Regions from separate parts of the Paenibacillus sp. FSL R7-0026 genome, predicted to be linked through region 2. Evidence: riboswitches for the same ligand, from Rfam matches in the RefSeq annotation. Region 2 holds a riboswitch; the other holds the start of a gene.
The links. Region 2 has a riboswitch for ZMP and ZTP ahead of MKY44_RS26215 (TIGR01440 family protein). Riboswitches for the same ligand answer to the same signal wherever they lie in the genome.
Positions count from the first base shown of each region.

Region 1: another riboswitch for ZMP and ZTP. It lies ahead of MKY44_RS06435 (DJ-1/PfpI family protein); the one in region 2 lies ahead of MKY44_RS26215 (TIGR01440 family protein).

Region 1 is NZ_JBBORG010000001.1:1,404,105-1,414,512, forward strand. It holds gene mngB (mannosylglycerate hydrolase) at 1-1,987, shown strand, start outside; gene MKY44_RS06395 (BglG family transcription antiterminator) at 2,040-4,007, shown strand; gene MKY44_RS06400 (sporulation protein) at 4,174-4,947, opposite strand; gene MKY44_RS06405 (class I SAM-dependent methyltransferase) at 5,129-5,806, shown strand; gene MKY44_RS06410 (cupin domain-containing protein) at 5,813-6,253, shown strand; gene MKY44_RS06415 (hypothetical protein) at 6,275-6,814, shown strand; gene MKY44_RS06420 (GNAT family N-acetyltransferase) at 6,823-7,362, shown strand; gene MKY44_RS06425 (YfiT family bacillithiol transferase) at 7,411-7,935, shown strand; gene MKY44_RS06430 (GNAT family N-acetyltransferase) at 7,970-8,485, shown strand; ZMP/ZTP riboswitch at 8,537-8,618, shown strand; gene MKY44_RS06435 (DJ-1/PfpI family protein) at 8,679-9,281, shown strand; gene MKY44_RS06440 (GNAT family N-acetyltransferase) at 9,293-9,766, shown strand; gene MKY44_RS06445 (VOC family protein) at 9,943-10,326, shown strand.
Region 2 is NZ_JBBORG010000001.1:5,962,515-5,972,922, reverse strand. It holds gene MKY44_RS26240 (FtsW/RodA/SpoVE family cell cycle protein) at 1-1,073, shown strand, start outside; gene spoIIR (stage II sporulation protein R) at 1,845-2,504, shown strand; gene MKY44_RS26230 (L-threonylcarbamoyladenylate synthase) at 2,769-3,941, shown strand; gene MKY44_RS26225 (manganese efflux pump MntP) at 4,117-4,677, shown strand; gene MKY44_RS26220 (low molecular weight protein arginine phosphatase) at 4,736-5,308, shown strand; ZMP/ZTP riboswitch at 5,405-5,486, shown strand; gene MKY44_RS26215 (TIGR01440 family protein) at 5,628-6,221, shown strand; gene glyA (serine hydroxymethyltransferase) at 6,263-7,510, shown strand; gene upp (uracil phosphoribosyltransferase) at 7,938-8,567, shown strand; gene wecB (non-hydrolyzing UDP-N-acetylglucosamine 2-epimerase) at 8,606-9,763, shown strand; gene MKY44_RS26195 (AtpZ/AtpI family protein) at 9,949-10,203, shown strand; gene MKY44_RS26190 (ATP synthase subunit I) at 10,196-10,408, shown strand, end outside.

The DNA.
Region 1 (10,408 bases), 4.6 Mb from region 2:
TCCGGAGTTGATTGAACGCTTCAATGCGCTGGATACAAAACGCGAATATGTGATGAATGAACCGGAACGTTTTCTGACGGAGATCGAAGCGGATAGTCAGGATCTACCTGTACTTCGGGGTGAATTGATGGAAGCCAAGCACATGCGGATTCACAAGTCCATTTTTTCCACCCGTGCGGACCTCAAGCAACAGAATAACCGGATTGAGAATCTGATCGCCAATACGCTCGAACCTGTGCTTGCCATTAGCCATTCTCTCGGGCATGATTACCCGCATCGCATAGTTGAGGACATCTGGAAGCTGTTGTTTGAGAATGCGGCACATGACAGCATCGGTGGCTGTAACAGCGATACAACGAATCAGGACGTTGCGTTCCGTTACAAACAGGCCTATGATATCGCACTGAATCTGCTTGACCTGCATATGCGGATGATTGCTTCAACGATACAGCAGGAGGAGACATTTGCGTTCACCCTGTTCAACACGCTACCTTATGTGCGAGGCGGGGTTACCGAGATCGAAGCTTATATTCCGGAAGAATCCTTTGTGATTCGGGATACGAAGGGACGCGAGCTAGCCTATACCATTGTAGAAAAAGTAGACCAGACCGATTATGTGCTTGGACAGCACATCGATCTCAATCCAAGTCGCAAAGTGCATCTGCCGGAACGGGTATATCGCGCGAAATTGCTGGTGGAACTGCAAGAGGTTCCGGCGATGGGCTACACCCAGATTATCTTTGATTTCAGTCAGAGCGCTGCACCTGTCATTGAACGACGTAACGAGGACACGATCGAAAATGAACATTTCACCATTGCGCTGCAGGCAAACGGCACCTTGCAAATTACAGACAAGCGATCAGGCCGAGTGTATGCGGACCAGATGGTCTTCGAAGATAATGGGGATGACGGAGATTCCTACAATTATTCTCCACCCGAGCGGGATCTAATTGTTTCTTCGGCAGGCAGCCAGATGAGTGCAACGACCACACAAACGTCTGTATTCCAGACACTATCCCTGCGTTTCACGCTGGATGTTCCCTACGATCTGGAAGAGCGCGCCGCAGGCATCACGTCGGGAGCATTGCCAATGCAAGTGGAGATATCCCTTCGCAAAGGAGAGAAGCTGATCCGCTTCCACGTTCAGGTGCAGAATGAGGTGTTCAGCCACCGTCTACGTGTCCTATTTGATACAGGAATTGCTTCCGCCCTATCCATTGCAGATCAGCCTTTCGGTGTCATAGCTCGTCCAACCTCATTGCCAGAAGTGGAGGTATGGGAGCGCGAACAATGGCAGGAGAAACCGATCACCATTGAAGCGATGCAGAGTTATGCCGGGTTGAACAATGGTTCGCATGGTATGGCTGTGATGACGGAAGGTGTACGTGAGTATGAGATTGTTGGTAAGCAAATGGATACCATTGCCCTGACCTTGTTCCGCACTTTCGGTTTCATGGGTAAGGAAAACCTGTTGTATCGCCCTGGCCGGGCTTCCGGTGAGAAAATTGTAGCAACACCTGACGCGCAATTGCTCGGCGAGCACTCCTTTACCTTTGGTCTGCATATCCAGTCTTCCGGGTTCGATGAAGCGAATGTAGCCCATGCTGCGCGTGAATATTTGACACCGATCAGCAGTTATCAGCTATGCGACTTTTTGAACGGTCGACTGATCTTTGCTTTCCGCGATGAGGAACGTGTTCTTGATACAGACTACAGCCTGATGTCGTTCAGTGACGATTCCAACGTGGTGTTAAGCAGCTTCAAGAAAGCAGAGCAGAGTGACGGATACATTGTACGTGTCTTCAATCCGTATTTGTCACAGTCTGCTAACGTGAACATGCACTTCAATCAGGCTGTACATGCAGAGCGTGTATCCCTTGCGGAACAACCACTAGAGCCTCAGCAGAAGTTAACCGATGGAGAAGAGGTCGTGCGTTTGCCAGAACTTGCTCATTGTAAATTGATAACGGTACTTGTATCCATATAAGGTGAACTTTAGTTTGCCACAATCCTGATCAGAAGGGAGGTCGGATATCGATATGATTTTTCCAACTAAACGGTTGAAAAAGCTGTTCCACCTCATTCATGGTGAAGGACAGGAACAGTCTTGGACGAGCCAAGCACTTGCAGACAAGCTGGAAGTTACGGTGCGTACCATTCGGGATGATCTGAAAAAGTTGGATCATATCCTTGCGGGGCATGGCGGGAGCCTGGAATCCAAGCGTGGGCGGGGATATTCCATTCGTGTGCATGATGCGAAGCGGTATAATGAGCTATTGGAGAAACGGAAGGATGATCGGCAAAAAGGTGCGCCCGTACCTGGATCGCCTGATGAGCGTATCCGTTATGAATTGTTCAAGCTGCTTGGTGAACCGGGGCATATCAAGATGGAAGACCTCGCTGATCAGCTATTTATAAGCCGTGCAACAATGAACAATGATCTGAAAATCATTCGTCAGATTCTGGAGAACTACCAGCTTCAGCTTCAGATCAAGCCTGGACATGGTGTGAAGGTCGTCGGAGACGAGCAAAGGTTCCGCTATTGCCTTGCCGAGTACGCTGATGCGCGAGATGAGGAACTGGGACCCGAAGGCATGACTGCTGCACAGGAACGTTTGCTGTATCCAATTGAACCCGCGCACATCCGAGAGATTGTCATTCGCCATGTGGGCAAACAGGATGTTCGTATTGCAGATGTGGCACTGAAAGATTTGATTACGCATCTGGCGGTTATGGTATTGCGCATTAAACAGGGGCATGAACTGGAGCAATTCGAGAAAGTGGAGGCGAATGCTCAGGATCAGCAACTTGCACAGCAGATTATTCAGGACTTGGAGTCGTTATATTCCATTCATTGTCCAGTCGGAGAGCGAGATTATCTGCTGCTGCACATTGTTAGCAAAAATATGACCGCTACCGATTGGAATGGACTTCGAAGTGACCCGTTATATCTTGCTGTACAGCAGATGCTGGGACATATCTATGATCGGTACACCTATGATCTGCGGGATGATGAACGGTTGCCAAATGATCTCTATGCCCATCTGAAACCCATGATTACTAGATTGGAACATGGCATGAATATGCGGAATCCACTGCTGGGACATATACGTAAATATTATCCACTCGCCTATGAGATTACGATAAGTGCAGTGAAACAGCTACAGACATACGTACCTCATGAAATCAATGACAGTGAGATTGGTTACCTGGCTCTTCATATTGGTGCAGCATTGGAACGTAAATACCAGATTCCTCATCGCAAACGGAAATCCGTATTACTCGTCTGTGGGTCAGGATACGGCACAGCTCGTATTCTTGAATCCAGATTACGCTCTTTATTTGCCGAGCTGGAGGTATCTCGTGTAGTTTCGCTAAGAGAGTACGAGGAGATGGGGAGTGTGCCTGAAGATTTGGTCATTTCCACGATCCGTTTACGGGAGTCCAAAGGCAAACCGTCGGCTGTCATTGCTGCGATTCCATCGGAACGCGACATGGCAACGATCACTCATCTGGTGAGAACCAGTGATGAGCAGGAGGAAATGACGCTGCTGCGTTACTTTGATCCAGCGTTGTTCATGTTTCGGTCGGATCAGCCTGACAAAATGACACTTATGGCTGAGATGAGCGGAGCACTGTTGGAGAAGGGAATCGTGACGGAGCAGTTCTGGCCCGCTGTGCAGGAACGGGAAAAGATGGCTTCAACGGCGCTTGGAAGAGGCATGGCGATTCCGCACCCCATGGAGCTGAGTTCAACCCGTACAACTGTATCGGTATGTCTGCTCGAGAAGCCGATACCGTGGGATGAAGAGAATGAAGTACATGCTGTATTTATGTTATCTATCTGCAAAGAGGATTACGAACAGGCAATGGGGATCTATGATTTGTTTGTAGAGTTGATCCGGCAGGAGGAGCAGTTGGAAAGCCTGCGATCCTGTGACAGCTTCGATGCCTTTGCCCAACTTGTATGCGAAACGTTGAGTCTGAAAAGTACCGAAGTGTATTAGTATATATGTTCACTAAGGATAATACCACTGACACTACGAGTACAGAACAACCTTCCGATCGCTGTTATCCTCAGATTTTTTTGATTCCCTTTTCGAAAGGGAAAAACCGTCCTTCATCAGATTTGTCTGATAGAGGACGGTTTATTTCGTTAATACAAACTATAGATTAGATATGTTTGGAAATGACTTCTTCCAGTCCTTGAGCGACAGAATGCGCCCCTCGCGCCAGATGTCTTTCATACAAATGCAGGCGGACAAAGCTCTCATCCGTACCCATGGCTTCGGAGAATATTCCACTGAGTCCACGAGCGCGGCGGTCGATCTGTAATAACAGCTCCAGCGAATCGCCCATGGGATAGAACAGCACTTCCAACTCATCCAGATGCCCACGGAACTTGTTTGTTGGTACAAATTCAAATTCCTGTACAAATGGCAGATTGCCACCCAGCTTCGGTGCATAGTCGTTGGTCACTTCACGCAGCTTGAAGCCAAGGATATCAATTGCATCGAGCACGGTATTCATGTCTTTGCTAGGAACAACATGCAATCTGTCCCGGTCTGATGGGTCCACGGCGCTTGAGATATCGAGGCCCGTCTCCACCCATACCTCTGCACGATGCAGTGTAATTGGCAGATTTTCTGGGAGGTCAAATGAAAAGTCTTTCTCCAATTTGGCTCCAGGCTGTAAGGTGAATCCTTCGGTGAGCAGATATTTGGCTATAACGGCTGTTTCTTTTACTTTGCGATCATCGCGCTCCCGTATGTAATGGGTTTTGATTGAAAGATAGATTCGATCTACGTTCTGTTCCACATCTCCACCTTCAATGTACACAACCCCCGAGATGATTCCTCCAGGCGTGACCTCTGGTGTATGCAATTCCGTATTTACTTTGGCTGCTCCAACACCTACACTGGCTAACATTTTCTTGAAAAATGACATGCGCTCAACCTCCAGATTAGATGGTTTATTATATGGGATACATACGGCTTCGACCTTAATACGGAAGCTGGGAGAGAAGCGTTTCATATTTTAGTAAAGATATATCGCATATCCAAACAGGAGAATCGACTTACCTATGTCGAATGTTTAAATAAAGGGAATTTTTGTAAGGAGGAACTCTATGAGCATGGAATGGTACGATATGATTGCACAACGTAATGGGGGATACAAGGGTAGAGCTTTGTATACACTGGAAGGTTACTCTGCTGAAGATATTTTTGAAGAGCGGTTGATTAAGCTTCTGCCTCAGTATACATCCGTGCTCGATGCAGGCTGTGGACATGGGGAGTTTACGTTGAAAATGTCGGAATATACCGATCACATTATAGGGTTTGATAATTCGGAAGAGCTGATAAAGATAGCCCAAAACAGTCTTTATTCAAGCACGATAACAAATGTGGAATTTGTCTGCGTCAGCACAAAAGAAAAGATGCCATTTGAAGATAAGCATTTTGGTCTGATCTATGATCGCAGAGGTCCAACTTCCATTATTGAGCATGGGAGATTGCTGCAAAAGGGTGGAGTTATGATTGGTATTCATACGGATATAACAAAGGTACGTGAGCGTTTGGAAAGAAATGCATTTAAGGAGATCAAGATTGAGGAATATAACGAAGAACTTATGATTTTCTCGGATGAAAAAGAGTTTGCCATCTTTCTCTCCGATATCCCCGGAAACCCGGATTATACAGAGCCTGAGTACCGGGAACAGCTGCAAGTCAAGCTGAAGGAGAATCAGATTGATGGTAGGCTTGCTGTTAGAGAACGCAAGTATATTTGGCAGGCCGTAAGGAGATGAAGCCGAGTGAACACAGAATTTTCAGAACAGAAATATGGTGAAACGGGTGTCAAAACCAGCTTCGAGCAGATGGAGAACGGGGAACAGAAATATAAAATGATATCAGAAGATGGCAGTTATTATTGCAGAACCGTTGCTTCATCCCAGGGAGCTTGGCAAAACAGTCATGTACATGTCAATATAACAGAGTTTTATGTGGTGCAAACCGGATGGATTGCTTATGCCAGTTATGGAGATAATCATATGCTTTCCATCCGAGTGATGCGTGAAGGAGAGCACATCGTTGTCCAGCCGGGAGTCCACCATAATATATACATGTCTGCACATAGCGCGATACATACCATCAAGCATGGATTGAATACATCCAGTGATTGGACGGCATCACCTGAGTTGGATAGGTTAACTCAATCCTTAACAGAGAAGGAGCTGCTTCAGAAGTATGACTAACCAGACGGGAGGATCAGACAGATGCGTAAAAGTACAATATTTTGGATTACGGGAATAACGATAATCCTCTTGGTGACTCTGCTCATATACAGCTATGTTATTCCAAGTGTGAGTGCTCAGGATGTTGTGATGGCAGGCACAATCAGGCAGATTGATACGGATGTAGTTGAGGTAGAGTTAGAGATAACGCGAAAAAGAGAAGACAAGGATCAACATATGGTGTATCCCGTTGTTCCGGGATGGGAAGGGGTGACATTCGCTGAAGAACAAGATGATGCGTGGTACATGCCTTCGTCTGTTGGCAGCTCCTATCTTGATCAAGTCATTCTGGAAAAGTATCTGAAGGCACAGGGGAAAACCATGAAATCAGCTGATAATCTGATAGGATTTGCGATACCTGATGAGATAGGGAGCTACAAGTTACGGTTAACGCTCAGATCTTTGGATGGAACGACTCAGCCGCTTGAGAATCCCATGGTGTATTATGTTCACAACGAGCATTTGTTAGGGAAGGATCTGAGTTGGGTTACGGGTGAGAATCTGGAGATCAATAAGGAGTAATCAGAATGATGAATGTATATGAATTGAATGAAATCACCGTACGTTTCTTGGACACAGAAGATGAACAACATCTGGTGAAGTGGCTGTCAGACCCGGAAGTTCTTCAATACTATGAAGGGCGTGATCGGCCGAATGACCTGGAACAGGTGAGAGAACATTTTTACAATCAGAAAGATGATGCTACCCGCTGTATCGTTGAGTACGGAGGACATCCGATTGGATACATTCAGTTCTATGAGCTTGAGGAAGAAGAGCGAACGGAGTATGGTTATGGAGACACGGATGAGATCATCTATGGAACGGATCAGTTTATTGGTGAGGTAAACTACTGGAATAAAGGCATTGGTACACAGTTGATGCAATCCATGCTTGCTTATTTGATTAATGAAAAACAAGCTCATAAAGTGGTTATGGACCCTCAATCCTGGAACTTGCGAGCGATATCCTGTTATGAGAAATGTGGTTTCCAGAAGATTAAGCTGTTGGAGAAACATGAGCAGCATGAAGGACAGATGCGAGACTGTTGGCTTATGGAATATACCCTGTAGATCCTGTTTAAAGTTATTTTAAATCATACAAACAAGGAGGAATAATGGATGGATGAAAGATTTCCGATAGGACCATTTGTACACACGGGTGAAGTTACTTTGGCACAACGGGAGAAGTGGATTCAGGACATTGCTGAGTTGCCTGAACGTGCACGAGAAGCGGTAAAGGGATTGAGTGAAGAGCAATTAAGTCTACCGTATCGAGAAGGTGGATGGATGCTCAAACAGGTCATTCACCACATGGCAGACAGCCATATGAACAGTATGATTCGTTTCAAGTTGGCCCTGACAGAGGATACACCAACGATTCGGCCTTATTATGAAGAGCGCTGGGCTGAATTGAGTGATTCAAGAGACCTGGATGTTGAATTCTCGCTTCAGATTCTGGATGCCCTCCATCGTCGTTGGGTGTTTCTGTTAAACGCTTTGACAGATGCAGATTATGCCAAACAATTTTATCATCCCTCATCGGAAGAAACGACAAGACTGGATTATAATCTGGGCATGTATGCTTGGCATGGCAAACACCATGTTGCTCACATCACATCGCTTCGGGATAGACAGGGAATATAGTTAGAAAAAATATCTTGTTGAGGAGAAATTATCAATGAGTGTACATATCAGACTATTAAATGAGAGCGATCCTGTAATCATATCAAAGGCGTTTCAGGAGCAGGGTTGGGGGAGATTTGCTGAACAGTATCTTCATTACTTGGCTGAACAACGGAATGGGGAACGCGTAACGTTGGTAGCCGAGTTGAATGGAGAATTTGCGGGATACGTGAATGTATTGTGGTATTCCGGCTACCCGTCTTTTAGGGAACAAGCCATTCCCGAAATTAACGATTTTAATGTGCTGATGAAGTTCCAGCGCCAAGGTATTGGTTCACGGTTGATGGACCGAGCAGAGGAAGTTATTCTGGAACGAACGGATGTAGCAGGCATTGGTGTTGGTGTGTTTTCCGATTATGGCAAAGCGCAAGTTCTATATGCCCATCGCGGGTACATACCAGACGGTCACGGTGTACACAAACATGATCATTACATTCAGCCGGGTGAAGAAACAATTATGGACGACGATGTTGTACTTTATCTTACGAAGAAGTTAAAAGCCACGCAATAATTTCATAATATATACAATGATGAAAGATGTCATGTATACTAGTTGTAAATATCTGTTATGTGTGACTGGCGTAAACGTCGAGTGAACCACGAGGAAGCACATATATTATATGCCGTACGCCTGGGCAAAGTGTTTGATCTTTTGATCAAACACTTTATTTATTATTCAGGGAACGAAAGGACTGGTGGCGGCAATGAAAATGGCGTTTGTTTTATTTGATGGAATGACAAGCATGGATTTAGCTGGATTTTATGAAGCAGTGACTTGGTTAGCGATTCTGAAAGTAAAGGAAAACGTATCATGGACATTCTGCGCAGATAAGGAGGAAATTTCAGATGACCGCGGGCTGAAAATGAAATCCGATGCAGTATTACCTCATCTAGGGGATTTTGATCTAGTATTTTTTCCTGGTGGATTATCAACTAGAACGCTTCGATTTGATGAGGATTTTATGCGATGGGTCCGAACGGCAGAAAATGTCACTTATAAAATATCTATTTGTACCGGGGCTTTACTGTTGGGGGCAGCAGGTTTCCTAAAAGGAAAAAGGGCTACTACCAACTCATCTGCTTATGATTTATTGAATCCTTATTGTGCAGAAGTAATTTCAGCGCGTGTAGTGCGTGATGGTAATACGGTAACGGGTGCGGGGGTTACGGCTTCTATTGACCTGGGACTATACTTGGTCGAAATGTTAACGTCTACGGAGATCGTCCTTCAAGTTCAACAAAAACTAGAGTATCCATATTATGAAGCTGGTAACTTAAAAGATGTCTACATGCACACTAAGGGGTAGGGGATAAAAAGATGACTATTCGCCTTTTTCAAGCGATTGATCAGCCAGTAGTGCTGAAAATGATGACGGATCATGATTTTCAATTCCCTTTGTTTATACGCGAGCAGTATCCTGCGCGCTGGGATTCATTTTTAAAAATGACGGATGAACGTATCAGTGCTTATTATGTCATGGTTGACGAAGCAGATGTTGTCATAGGTCATGCTGGTTATATCTTTCAGCCTACTGTTAACCGATATGAAATCGTTGGCGTTGTTACAAGCAAATCACACCTTCGACAGGGAGTAGCACGTGGACTAATTACAAAAATATGTATAAAAATAGCTGAATTCGGCAGTGGTGATGTCATGCTTTACACACTTGATCATGAAGAAAATGAAGCAGCGCTCCTATTTTATGAACGAATGAATTTTCAAAAAGAAGGTGTTGATATGAATTATTATACCTCGGGGTTTCATAGACTTTCACTTGTTAAAACATTATAAGGGAACTTCAAAAAACTAATTGTACGTGGAAGCATAAAAGTGTACTTCAGTTTAAGTTGCATGTACTTGCAAAGAAAGATGATAAAAAAGCTGTCCTGCATGTTATACTCTATTGGAATTTGAGGAATGATAAGCAGGATGTTAAGAGATTAGATGATCAGAGGAGTGAATGATCCATGTTTAGCAAAGTCGGCCAGATTATGTTGTATGTCAACAATCAGGATGAATCACTGGCATTTTGGACGGAAGTTGCAGGATTCCACATTGTGGATGAAGTAAACCTTGACGAGGGTATGAGATGGATTGAGATTGCGCCTACCCCAAATTCGCAGACGAGCATTATTCTTCATGACAAAGAGTTTGTGGAGCGGATGTCGGCGGGTGTAAATCTGGGCACACCTTCGTTAATGTTCTTCACCGAAAATCTGGATCAGTTATATGCAGACTTGTCTGGTAAACATGTAACGGTTGGAGAGATTGTAGAGATGCCAACCGGGCGTGTCTTCAACTTTGCTGATAATGAAGGGAATTACTTTGCAGTCTTGGAACGGGCGAAGTAAGTTACAACTCAAAACCGCTACGCTTGTAAACGATCGACATTCATGTCGGTCGTTTTTTTGTTGGGAAAAAGCTTATATTTTT
Region 2 (10,408 bases):
CCGGGTTTATTGCGGTGCTTATGATCGGGCTTGTGAATTACAAGTTATACGTGAAATATGCGTTTTATTTGTATGGCTTGGGGATCATACTACTGATCCTGGCCAATGTCCTGGGCAGTTCGATCAATAATGCTAACGGCTGGCTGAAGCTGGGCGATAACTTTTCTTTTCAACCGGCAGAGCTGTTCAAGATGATTCTTATTCTGTTCCTTGCCCATTTAATTGTGAAAAGACAACGAGGCACGCTGAAATTTTGGAGAGATATTGTGCCAATTGGCTGCTGGGCATTTATTCCGTTTGCCCTTGTTATGGCTCAGAATGATTTGGGGAATGCGCTGGGGTATGTGGTGATTCTGGCTGCGGTATTCTGGATCGGAAATATGAGGCTGAAGCACGCATTGATTGCACTGGCGATCGTGGGAGTGGCGTTCTTTGGTTTTGTTAAAGCCTATACCTTCTACCATGATGAAGTATTCACTTTTCTTGAGAAGATAAAACGTGAGCATTGGGCAGAGCGTATTGATCCCTGGCTTGTACCGGAAAAGGCTACCTCCAAAGCTTCCTGGCATACGAAAAATGCAGGTTTGGCCATTGGTTCAGGTGGTATCATCGGAAAAGGTTACTTGCAAGGAACATCCGTTCAGAGTGGACGAGTCCCCTATACGTATTCTGATTCCATTTTTGTCGTGATCGCAGAGGAGTTTGGCTTTGTTGGTGCATCTGTACTGATTCTGTTGTACTTTATCCTGATCCACCGCATGGTGCTGATTGCTCTAGCATGCAGAGATCGCGCGGGACCCGTCATCATTGTAGGTATTATCGGAATGTTGTTGTATCAGGTGTTTGAGAACGTGGGGGCGTTCCTTGGACTGATGCCACTCACAGGTATTACGTTACCTTTTATCAGTTACGGTGGCACCTCTCTGCTCATTAATATGGCTTGTATCGGTGTAGTCATGAGCATTAAGTTGTACGGACAAGAAGAGGAGGATGAACTTCTCATAGGGGAGCAGCAACCTCGATTGTCGGAACGTTTATGGAATATGCTCAAGAAAGAGAAAAGTGCTGTGTAACTGTTTAGTCGATGTAGGTGAAAAGTAAAGCGGTGGGACGTATAAGGTGATCGTTCATAGGAATAAAGAGGTTGGTTTGCCCTGTAACCAGGTGCGGATCAGCCTTTTTAATATGACTGGTGAGAACGATAGAATGAGAGATGATTGAAGCATTGCAGAGGTCTCTTCGAGCCTGTATGCAGAGGAGCATCTGAAAGAATCTGGAGCAGCGTATATGGGAATGATGTGGAGCTTCAGGTGCCAGCTGTTAGCGGGTTAGGAGTTAGGTGGTGTTAGGAGCTAACGAACCACACACGTCTTATTCGGGGATTTGAAGTGTCCGGAGAAAGCTAAGGAATCTGAGACACGTTATATCAGCATAAACAGCCTTTTGTAGCGTATTGATTAGATGATTTTGGGAAATAACGTGCCTTATGTTCCTTACAATTTCAAAAGAAGACCTGAAGGGCAAATAAGACGTCCTCGGTTCCTTAGAACATCGACTGGTCACTCGCGAGAGTCATTCGCTTAGGGTCAACCAGTACAGTCTTCAAGGCTTTTTGGACGCTGACATTTTGTCTTCGTATAACTTGCCTGGGTTTAAACACACATTCTAGTAGTACGTGATCAAAAAGGTGGGTTTTCAGGACCGAGAAGATGGGATGAGACTTTTTGAACAACCTCTAGTAGATTTATTGCAAATGCTAGGTTTACTTCCGTCTCTACCGGGCATACTGATAGACATGAGAGAGTTGCAGGCAACGTGATCAGAGAGCCGAGGGGGAGAACGGAATGAGCAGAAGAATTGTAAAGCAAATTGGACTTATTATTGTATGTCTTATGTTGATTATCATGATGTGGGAAGGTCAGAAAACGGATGCAGCTGTGGCGGCCACAGCGATTCCTGAACAATCGATTCGCTTGCGTATTCTAGCAAACTCGGATGCACCGGGAGATCAATTGGTGAAACGCGAGATTCGGGATGCTGTCGTTGCTCAGATGGGTGAGTGGGTAGCCGAACTGGAGAATCCGCAAAGTCTGGATGAAGCGCGCAAGGTTATTCGTGAGCATTTGTCCGAGATTGAGAATAGAGTAGGAGAAGAGTTGGGCAGTCGCGGTTTAAATTATGAGTATCAGGTGGAGCTGGGTTCCGTTCCGTTTCCGACCAAGTTGTATGGGGGCACCGTCTATCCTGCCGGAGATTATGAAGCGGTTCGGATCACGCTGGGGGAAGGCAAAGGTCAGAACTGGTGGTGTGTGTTGTTCCCGCCGTTGTGCTTCATTGATGCAGGAACCGGGGATGCACTGGCGAAACCTTCAACGGTATCAGCCGCAGCGGCTGAACCAGGAGATGCCGAGGCATCTGTGCACGGAGACACACCGGAGGCGAGATTCTTTCTGTGGGATATGGCTGTGAAACTGTGGAGTTGGATAACTGGATTGTTCGCATAACAACTTATTTATACTATATAAAAGGGCGCTCTTGATTCAGGGAGCTGCCCTTTTGATATGAATCGGTGGCGAGGTTATAGTGAGACTCATGCGTGGAGTGAAGTGTGAAGGGCATCCGAGGCGGTACAGGTATGTTATAATTACTTATATTGAATATGGATATGAACTAACCTACTTGAATTTTAGGAATGATGATATATGAGCAGAGAAAATGAACCATTGCAACGCACCTCTGAGATGAGGGATGGTAGAGAAGAACGTGATATGAAAGCTCGGGGAGAGCTGGTCACCGAGATGTGGGATGTACGCGTCTTGGTGAGCGCTGAAAATGATCACGGAATGGGTAATATTGAATTATTGGATGTGAAAAAGGGGAGCGCCGATCAACAGGCGCTCGCCGACTTGCAGGCTGCCGCAGCCTGCATTCGTCAAGGTCAGACGGTGGCCTTTCCGACCGAGACGGTCTATGGCTTGGGTGCCGATGCGCGTAGCACAGCAGCCGTGGAGGCTGTATTTGTCGCCAAAGGCCGACCTTCCGACAATCCACTGATTGTGCATATCGCGCACCGTGACCAGTTGGATACTCTGGTCACGGAAGTGAACGATACGGCGGAAGCGCTGATGGCGGCCTTCTGGCCGGGACCACTGACGCTGGTGCTGCCGGTTAGGCCGGGGGCGGTGTCCCCGCGTGTCACCGCCGGTCTGGACACGGTGGCCGTGCGCATGCCGGACCACCCGGTGGCCTTGCAGTTGATCGCGGCGGCGGCATGCCCTGTGGCCGCGCCAAGCGCCAACCGCTCCGGGCGGCCAAGCCCGACACTCGCAGCCCATGTGCGCGAGGATCTGGATGGCCGCATCGGCGGCATCGTGGACGGCGGCCCCACCGGGGTGGGCGTCGAGTCCACGGTTGTGCAGGTCGGTGACGACGGTACCGTCACCATCCTGCGCCCTGGCGGCATTACGGCGGAACAACTGTCCGCCGTTGCCGCCCGTGTCGCCACGGACCCCGCGCTACTCGCGGAGGGGGGCGATGGCGTGGGCAGCCCGGCGCCGCGCTCGCCGGGCATGAAGTACACGCACTACGCACCCGCAGGGGCGCTGTGCGTGGTGGAAGGGCCGCCCGCAGCGGTGGCGGCCTGGATCAGCGCCGCCCTCGCAGAGGCGGCGCAGCGCGGAGAGCGCACCGCGGTGCTGGCGTTCGCCGAGCACGCGGAGCAGTACCGCGCCGATGCCGTGTTCTCGCTGGGCGACGCCAGCGAGCTGGAAGAAGCAGCGCGCCGGCTATACGCCGCGCTGCGCAGTTGCGATGAGCAAGGCGCCACATATATTGTGGCTGAAGCCTGCTCACGCGAAGGGCTAGGAGCAGCCGTCATGAATCGGCTGCTCAAGGCTGCAGGGAACCAACTCATACAAGTTGGCAACCAGCGCCCCTTATAACCTCTCCTGATCATACAGTCAGGAGAGTAATCACTCTTTTTCCAAAACAAAATCAAGATTCTATAAAGCCAGCATCTGACCATAGATCTGTCGCCGTTTGCCTTTCATCGGTCATGTTTAGGTCCTTGTCCGCATATCGTGTACAAGAACCTTTACGTGACTTGGGGGTATGGGGATGTGGGATGTGTCTGCCCATGTAGGGCAGTTGGTAACCATTTTGATCATGGCTATTGCGCTTGGCCTCGATGCGTTCTCACTCGGGATCGGAATTGGCATGAAGGGCATTCGGCTGCGGGATGTATTGCGAATCAGTATTGTAACGGCGCTATTTCATATCATCATGCCGCTCATCGGCATGTATATGGGCAAATACGTCAGCTCCCTGCTTGGTGACATTACGACGTATGCGGCAGGTGGATTGCTTGTTTTGCTGGGTGCTCATATGGTTCTGAATGCATTCCGTGAAGGCGACACAAAGCTGGTGGACCACCGTTCCCTGCTCGGCGTTGTTTTGTTCTCCCTCAGCGTAAGTGTGGATTCATTCTCCGTTGGCGTTTCCTTAGGGATGTTTAGCAGTGATCTGATCTTAACTGTACTTGCTTTCGGTGTTTGTGGCGGGGTGATGTCGGTTATGGGTCTGCTATTAGGCCGTCGGGTGAGTCAGAATCTCGGGGATTACGGCGAAGCTATTGGTGGCGCAATCTTGCTTGCGTTTGGACTTTTGTTTATATTTTAGAATAAAACTTGAGATATCATATCATTCGCATCATATGTAAAATGGGGAGGCTAACACAATGAAACATATTTTATTCGTATGTACAGGAAATACGTGCCGCAGCCCCATGGCAGAGGGGCTTTTGCGAAAACTGGCATCGGAGCGCGGCATTCAGGTGGAGGTTCGCTCCGCAGGTGTGGCAGCAACGTCGGGTATGCCGATCTCCCGACATGCTGAAGCGGTTTTGAGAGATCATAACGTTGAAGGTCCACCTCATTCCACACAGCTTAGCTCTAACTTGGTAGGTTGGGCCGATCTGGTTCTTACATTAACACGGAGTCATAAGCAGCATGTCATGCAGGTTTTTCCCGATTCAGTCCACAAAACCTATACATTGAAAGAATATGTGGAGGATGATGAACAGGTATTAAGTGATGTTCAGGAATTGGACAGCCTGTTTGCAACGCTTGAGATGAAACGTGCCCTTGGGCAAGAGATCCTGGCATCGGAGCGTGAGCGAGCCATTGAGATTAGACAACGAATTCCAAGTTTCGACATCTCCGATCCGTTTGGGGGAAGTCGAGATGATTACAATATAGCTGCAGCTGAGATTCGGACGGCATTGGACCGGCTTTTGGATAAGCTGGGATAATTCTGATCCTGCGGGGCAGGTTATAGAAATAGGACACGTGATGTAAATTAACCGTTGATTTTAGCCGCGGGTTGTTTTATGATGAAGGGGAAAACAGGGATCCGGTGTAACTGGCGACGAAGTGGGCATAACCACGATGGAGCACCGGAACAAACGGCCGGTCGCCTGGGCAAAAGAGCAATTCTGCGTTACCCGCAGACTGCTCTTTTTTTCGTCTTTCATCTGATTATTCGCTATAATAGTACCTGAGATGCCGTGCAAGAATACGAAGGACAACCAAGAGACAGCGGGCATGATTTTATCGGGAGGCGATGATAGGATGACTATAGAGTTAGATTCGGAACAACCCGGATTGCAGGAACAGACCGCGTCTATTCTGCATGAACTGGCGCTTGCCGGACAGCTTGGGCCTGGACAGATCGTTGTGATCGGTACAAGCACAAGTGAAGTCGCAGGCGCTCGGATTGGTACGAGTGGTGCTATTGAAGTGGCGCAGCAGCTTCTTGCGGGTATACGCGAGGTGCAGGAAGAGTTCGGTTTTGACACGGTATTCCAATGTTGTGAGCATCTGAACCGTGCGCTGGTAATGGAACGTTCTGTGCTTACTCGACTTGGATTGACCGAGGTTGGTGCAGTACCCGTGCCCAAGGCCGGAGGTTCAATGGCATCCGCAGCATATCGTTCGCTGACCGATCCATGCCTGGCTGAACATGTGCAGGCACATGCGGGACTGGACATTGGGGAGACGATGATTGGAATGCATCTCCGGCATGTAGCCGTACCTTTTCGTACAGAGCTCCGTTATGTTGGAGATGCACGTGTGACCACAGCGTTGACTCGTCCGAAGTTGATTGGCGGCGAACGCGCGGTGTATCGTATGGAAGAACAACCAGATTCGACATTTTGTGACTAACATATTCAACCTACTTCACTATACTTGGGAGGAATTTAATCATGGAACAATTGCGCAAGAATGACCCGGCAGTACTGGAAGCGATGAATCTTGAACTGAAACGTCAACAGAACAACATCGAACTGATTGCATCCGAGAACATCGTAAGTGAAGCAGTAATCGAAGCAATGGGATCTGTTCTGACCAACAAGTACGCTGAAGGATATCCAGGTAAACGTTACTATGGCGGTTGTGAGCATGTGGACATCGTTGAAGACATCGCGCGTGATCGTGCAAAAGAATTGTTCGGAGCAGAACACGTGAATGTTCAACCTCACTCCGGTGCACAAGCGAACATGGCAGTTTATCTTGCAGCGTTGAAACCTGGTGATACTGTACTCGGTATGAACCTTGCCCATGGTGGACACCTCACACACGGTAGCCCGGTTAACGCATCTGGCTTGCTGTACAACTTTGTAGCATACGGCGTACAGGAAGATACATTCCTGATTGATTATGATGAAGTACGCAAAGCGGCTTTCAAACACCGCCCTCGTCTGATCGTTGCAGGTGCAAGTGCATATCCGCGTACCATTGATTTTGAAAAGCTGGCTTCCATCGCCAATGATGTAGGCGCTTTGTTCATGGTGGACATGGCTCACATCGCAGGACTGGTTGCTGCTGGTTTGCATCCAAACCCGGTTCCACATGCGCATTTCGTAACAACAACTACACACAAAACGCTGCGTGGACCTCGTGGTGGTATGATTCTGTGCCGCAAAGCGTGGGCAGCAGCGATTGATAAAGCCGTATTCCCTGGTTCCCAAGGTGGACCTCTGATGCACGTGATCGCTTCCAAAGCAGTAGCATTCGGAGAAGCTTTGCAACCTTCATTTAAAACATATGCACAGAACGTTGTGAAAAACGCACAGGTTCTGGCTGAAACACTGATCGCTGAAGGATTGAACATCGTATCCGGTGGTACAGATAACCACTTGATGCTGATCGACACACGCAGCGTGAACATCACAGGTAAGGAAGCTGAGCATGTGCTTGATTCCATCGGTATTACCGTGAACAAAAATGCAATTCCATTCGACCCAACAAGCCCGTTTGTAACGAGTGGTATTCGAATTGGTACACCTGCTGCAACTTCCCGTGGCATGAACGAAGAAGCGATGGTAGCGATCGGTAAGATCATTGCCAAAACACTGAAAAATCCAAAAGATACGGCGAAGCTGGAAGAAGCTCGTGCAGAAGTGACTGCACTGACAGACCAATTCCCTCTCTATACCGACCTTAAATACTAAAAACTTTGCTCATGCTGTTTGTATTTGAGATGTTCTTAAAATGGGATACAAAAGAACGAAGCAGACAGAATGAGACGGTAGAAGCGAAGCGTTCGCCTTTATCCCCGGATTTTTCCCTTGTTAAAAGGAGAATAAAAAAATCTGGGGATAACAGCGATCGAAGGATCATTCTGTAGGCGGAGTGCCATTGTATTCATCATTTTCATTTTCTCAACGACATAACAGCATGAGCAAAACAGGACCGGATGGATCATTTTCCGGTCCTGTTTTTTATAGGATTCGGTAATCTGTAATGATTGGGTGCCCTTTGATGGTGTAATTCGTTGTTGGTGATGATATAATATACAGGATTTATCGAGCCCATGAATGGTGGCTAGGTATATTTGGAAATGCTGAACATGAAGAACTTACCGGAGGGACAAATTAGATGGGAAAATTAGTAATATGTGATCACCCTTTGATTCAACACAAACTGACGTTTATACGCGACATGCGTACGAATACGAAAGATTTTCGTGAATTGGTGGATGAAGTAGCAACGTTGATGGCTTATGAGATTACAAGAGATGTTGAACTGGAAACGATTGATGTACAGACACCTGTAGCTGCAACACAAGGTAAAGTTATCTCTGGACGTATGCTCGGACTGGTGCCGATTCTGCGCGCAGGACTCGGAATGCTGGATGGCGTTGTGAAATTGCTGCCAGCGGCAAAAGTTGGACATGTTGGTCTGTTCCGTGACCCGGAAACACTGCAACCGGTAGAATACTACACCAAACTGCCTACAGACGTAACAGAGCGTCAATTGATTGTAATTGATCCGATGCTGGCAACGGGTGGTTCGGCAATTGCAGCTATTGACGTGCTCAAAAAACGTGGCTGTACCCAAATCAAAATGATGAACCTGGTGGCAGCACCGGAAGGCGTAAAAGCTGTGCAAGATGCACATCCCGATGTGGACATCTATGTAGCAGCATTGGACGACCGTCTGGATGATCATGGTTATATCGTTCCAGGACTTGGAGATGCAGGAGACCGTCTATACGGCACTAAATAAGCATATTGCATGCGGAGTAGAAAAGGGGCTTTGCTCGAATGTCCAACAAAATTAAAGTCATGACGATCTTCGGGGTGCGTCCGGAAGCCATCAAGATGGCTCCGCTTATTTTGGAATTGCAGAAACACCCTGAGTCTATTGAATCTATTGTTTGCGTAACTGCGCAGCATCGCCAGATGTTGGATCAGGTACTTGAAGTTTTCGACATTCATCCCGATTATGATCTGGATGTAATGAAAGACCGTCAGACATTGAATGAAATTACAATTCGTGTGCTTGGCGGTCTGGAGCCAGTGTTAGCCGAAGCTAAGCCGGATATTGTACTGGTTCACGGGGATACATTAACTACCTTTGTAGCGAGCTACGCAGCATTCCTGCAACAGATTCAGGTAGGACATGTAGAAGCGGGGCTGCGGACGTGGAACAAGCTGTCTCCATATCCGGAAGAGATGAACCGTCAGCTGACGGGAGTACTGGCTGATCTACACTTTGCGCCTACGGATTGGTCTTCTTCCAATCTTGCCAAAGAAAATAAATCGGAGTCTAGTACGTACGTCACAGGCAACACGGTAACAGATGTGTTTCAATATACTGTACGGGAGGACTACACACACCCGGTACTTGATTGGGCCCAAGGCAAACGCCTTGTGCTGATGACAGCTCATCGCCGTGAATCTCAGGGCGAGCCTCACCGCAACATTTTCCAGGCCGTCAAACGGATTGCCGACGAATTCGAAGATATTGCCATCGTGTACCCGGTGCATCCAAGTCCTGCTGTGAAGGAGCCGGCTCACGCGATTTTGGGGAATCATCCCCGTATTCAATTAATTGATCCACTAGACGTGGTGGATTTGCATAACTTTTACCCGCACACTCACTTGATTTTGACCGATTCAGGCGGTTTGCAGGAAGAAGCTCCTTCGTTTGGTGTGCCTGTGCTCGTATTGCGCGATACAACAGAACGCCCGGAAGGTATTGAAGCCGGAACGCTGGAATTGGTAGGTACCGAAGAGGAACTTGTGTATGAACGGACCAAAGCTCTGCTTACAGACAAGACCCTGTATGAAAGCATGAGTCAGGCTGCCAATCCATACGGTGATGGACATGCTTCGGAAAGAATTGTCAATGCGATTTTGCACCATTTTGGTGTAAATAGTGAGCGTCCGGAATCATTTCACAGAAAATTCAAAAAATAATACATTTTTTCTGACGGATTTATAAAGGGCAAGCATACAGTTAAACTGTACGGTTTACGCGGGTTTATGGGCTTTGAGGGTCTGTATTCCCGTCGTTTTCCCCTTTAAAACGCTAAAATCATTCAATTGACAAAGGCTCTCATCATTCAGTAAAATTAACTGGGATTGCAAGGGTGGCGTGGAAAATGGCCGATTCGAACAAACCAAATTCATCCCGTAACCATGACGATAATGTATGGAAAGCGATGGGACTCGTGACAGCTTTTGGGATCGAGATTGCCATTCTCGCTGTTGCCGGATATTACGCTGGCTCCTGGTTGGACAAGACCATCGGAGGTAACGGAATATGGATCGCCGTAAGCGTTCTCTTTTTTCTTGCGGCAGGCGGTGTAAGCATCTACTTTATCGCGAAAAAAATCATGGGGGAAAGTGATGAGTGAACTAACCAGATACCGCAGATCGATGACTGTTTTCGTCATGTACTTTCTTATGATTTGTTTTCTCGCAGCGGCCTTTATGCCACGTGTGGAGACAATTGCTTTGGGACTGGCCCTGGGTACAGGAGTTAGCTGGATCAATGCATTTTACCTGGGCTACAAAGTAAGGAAAATGTCTGATGATGCGGCAGAAGGTAACTTGAAGCGT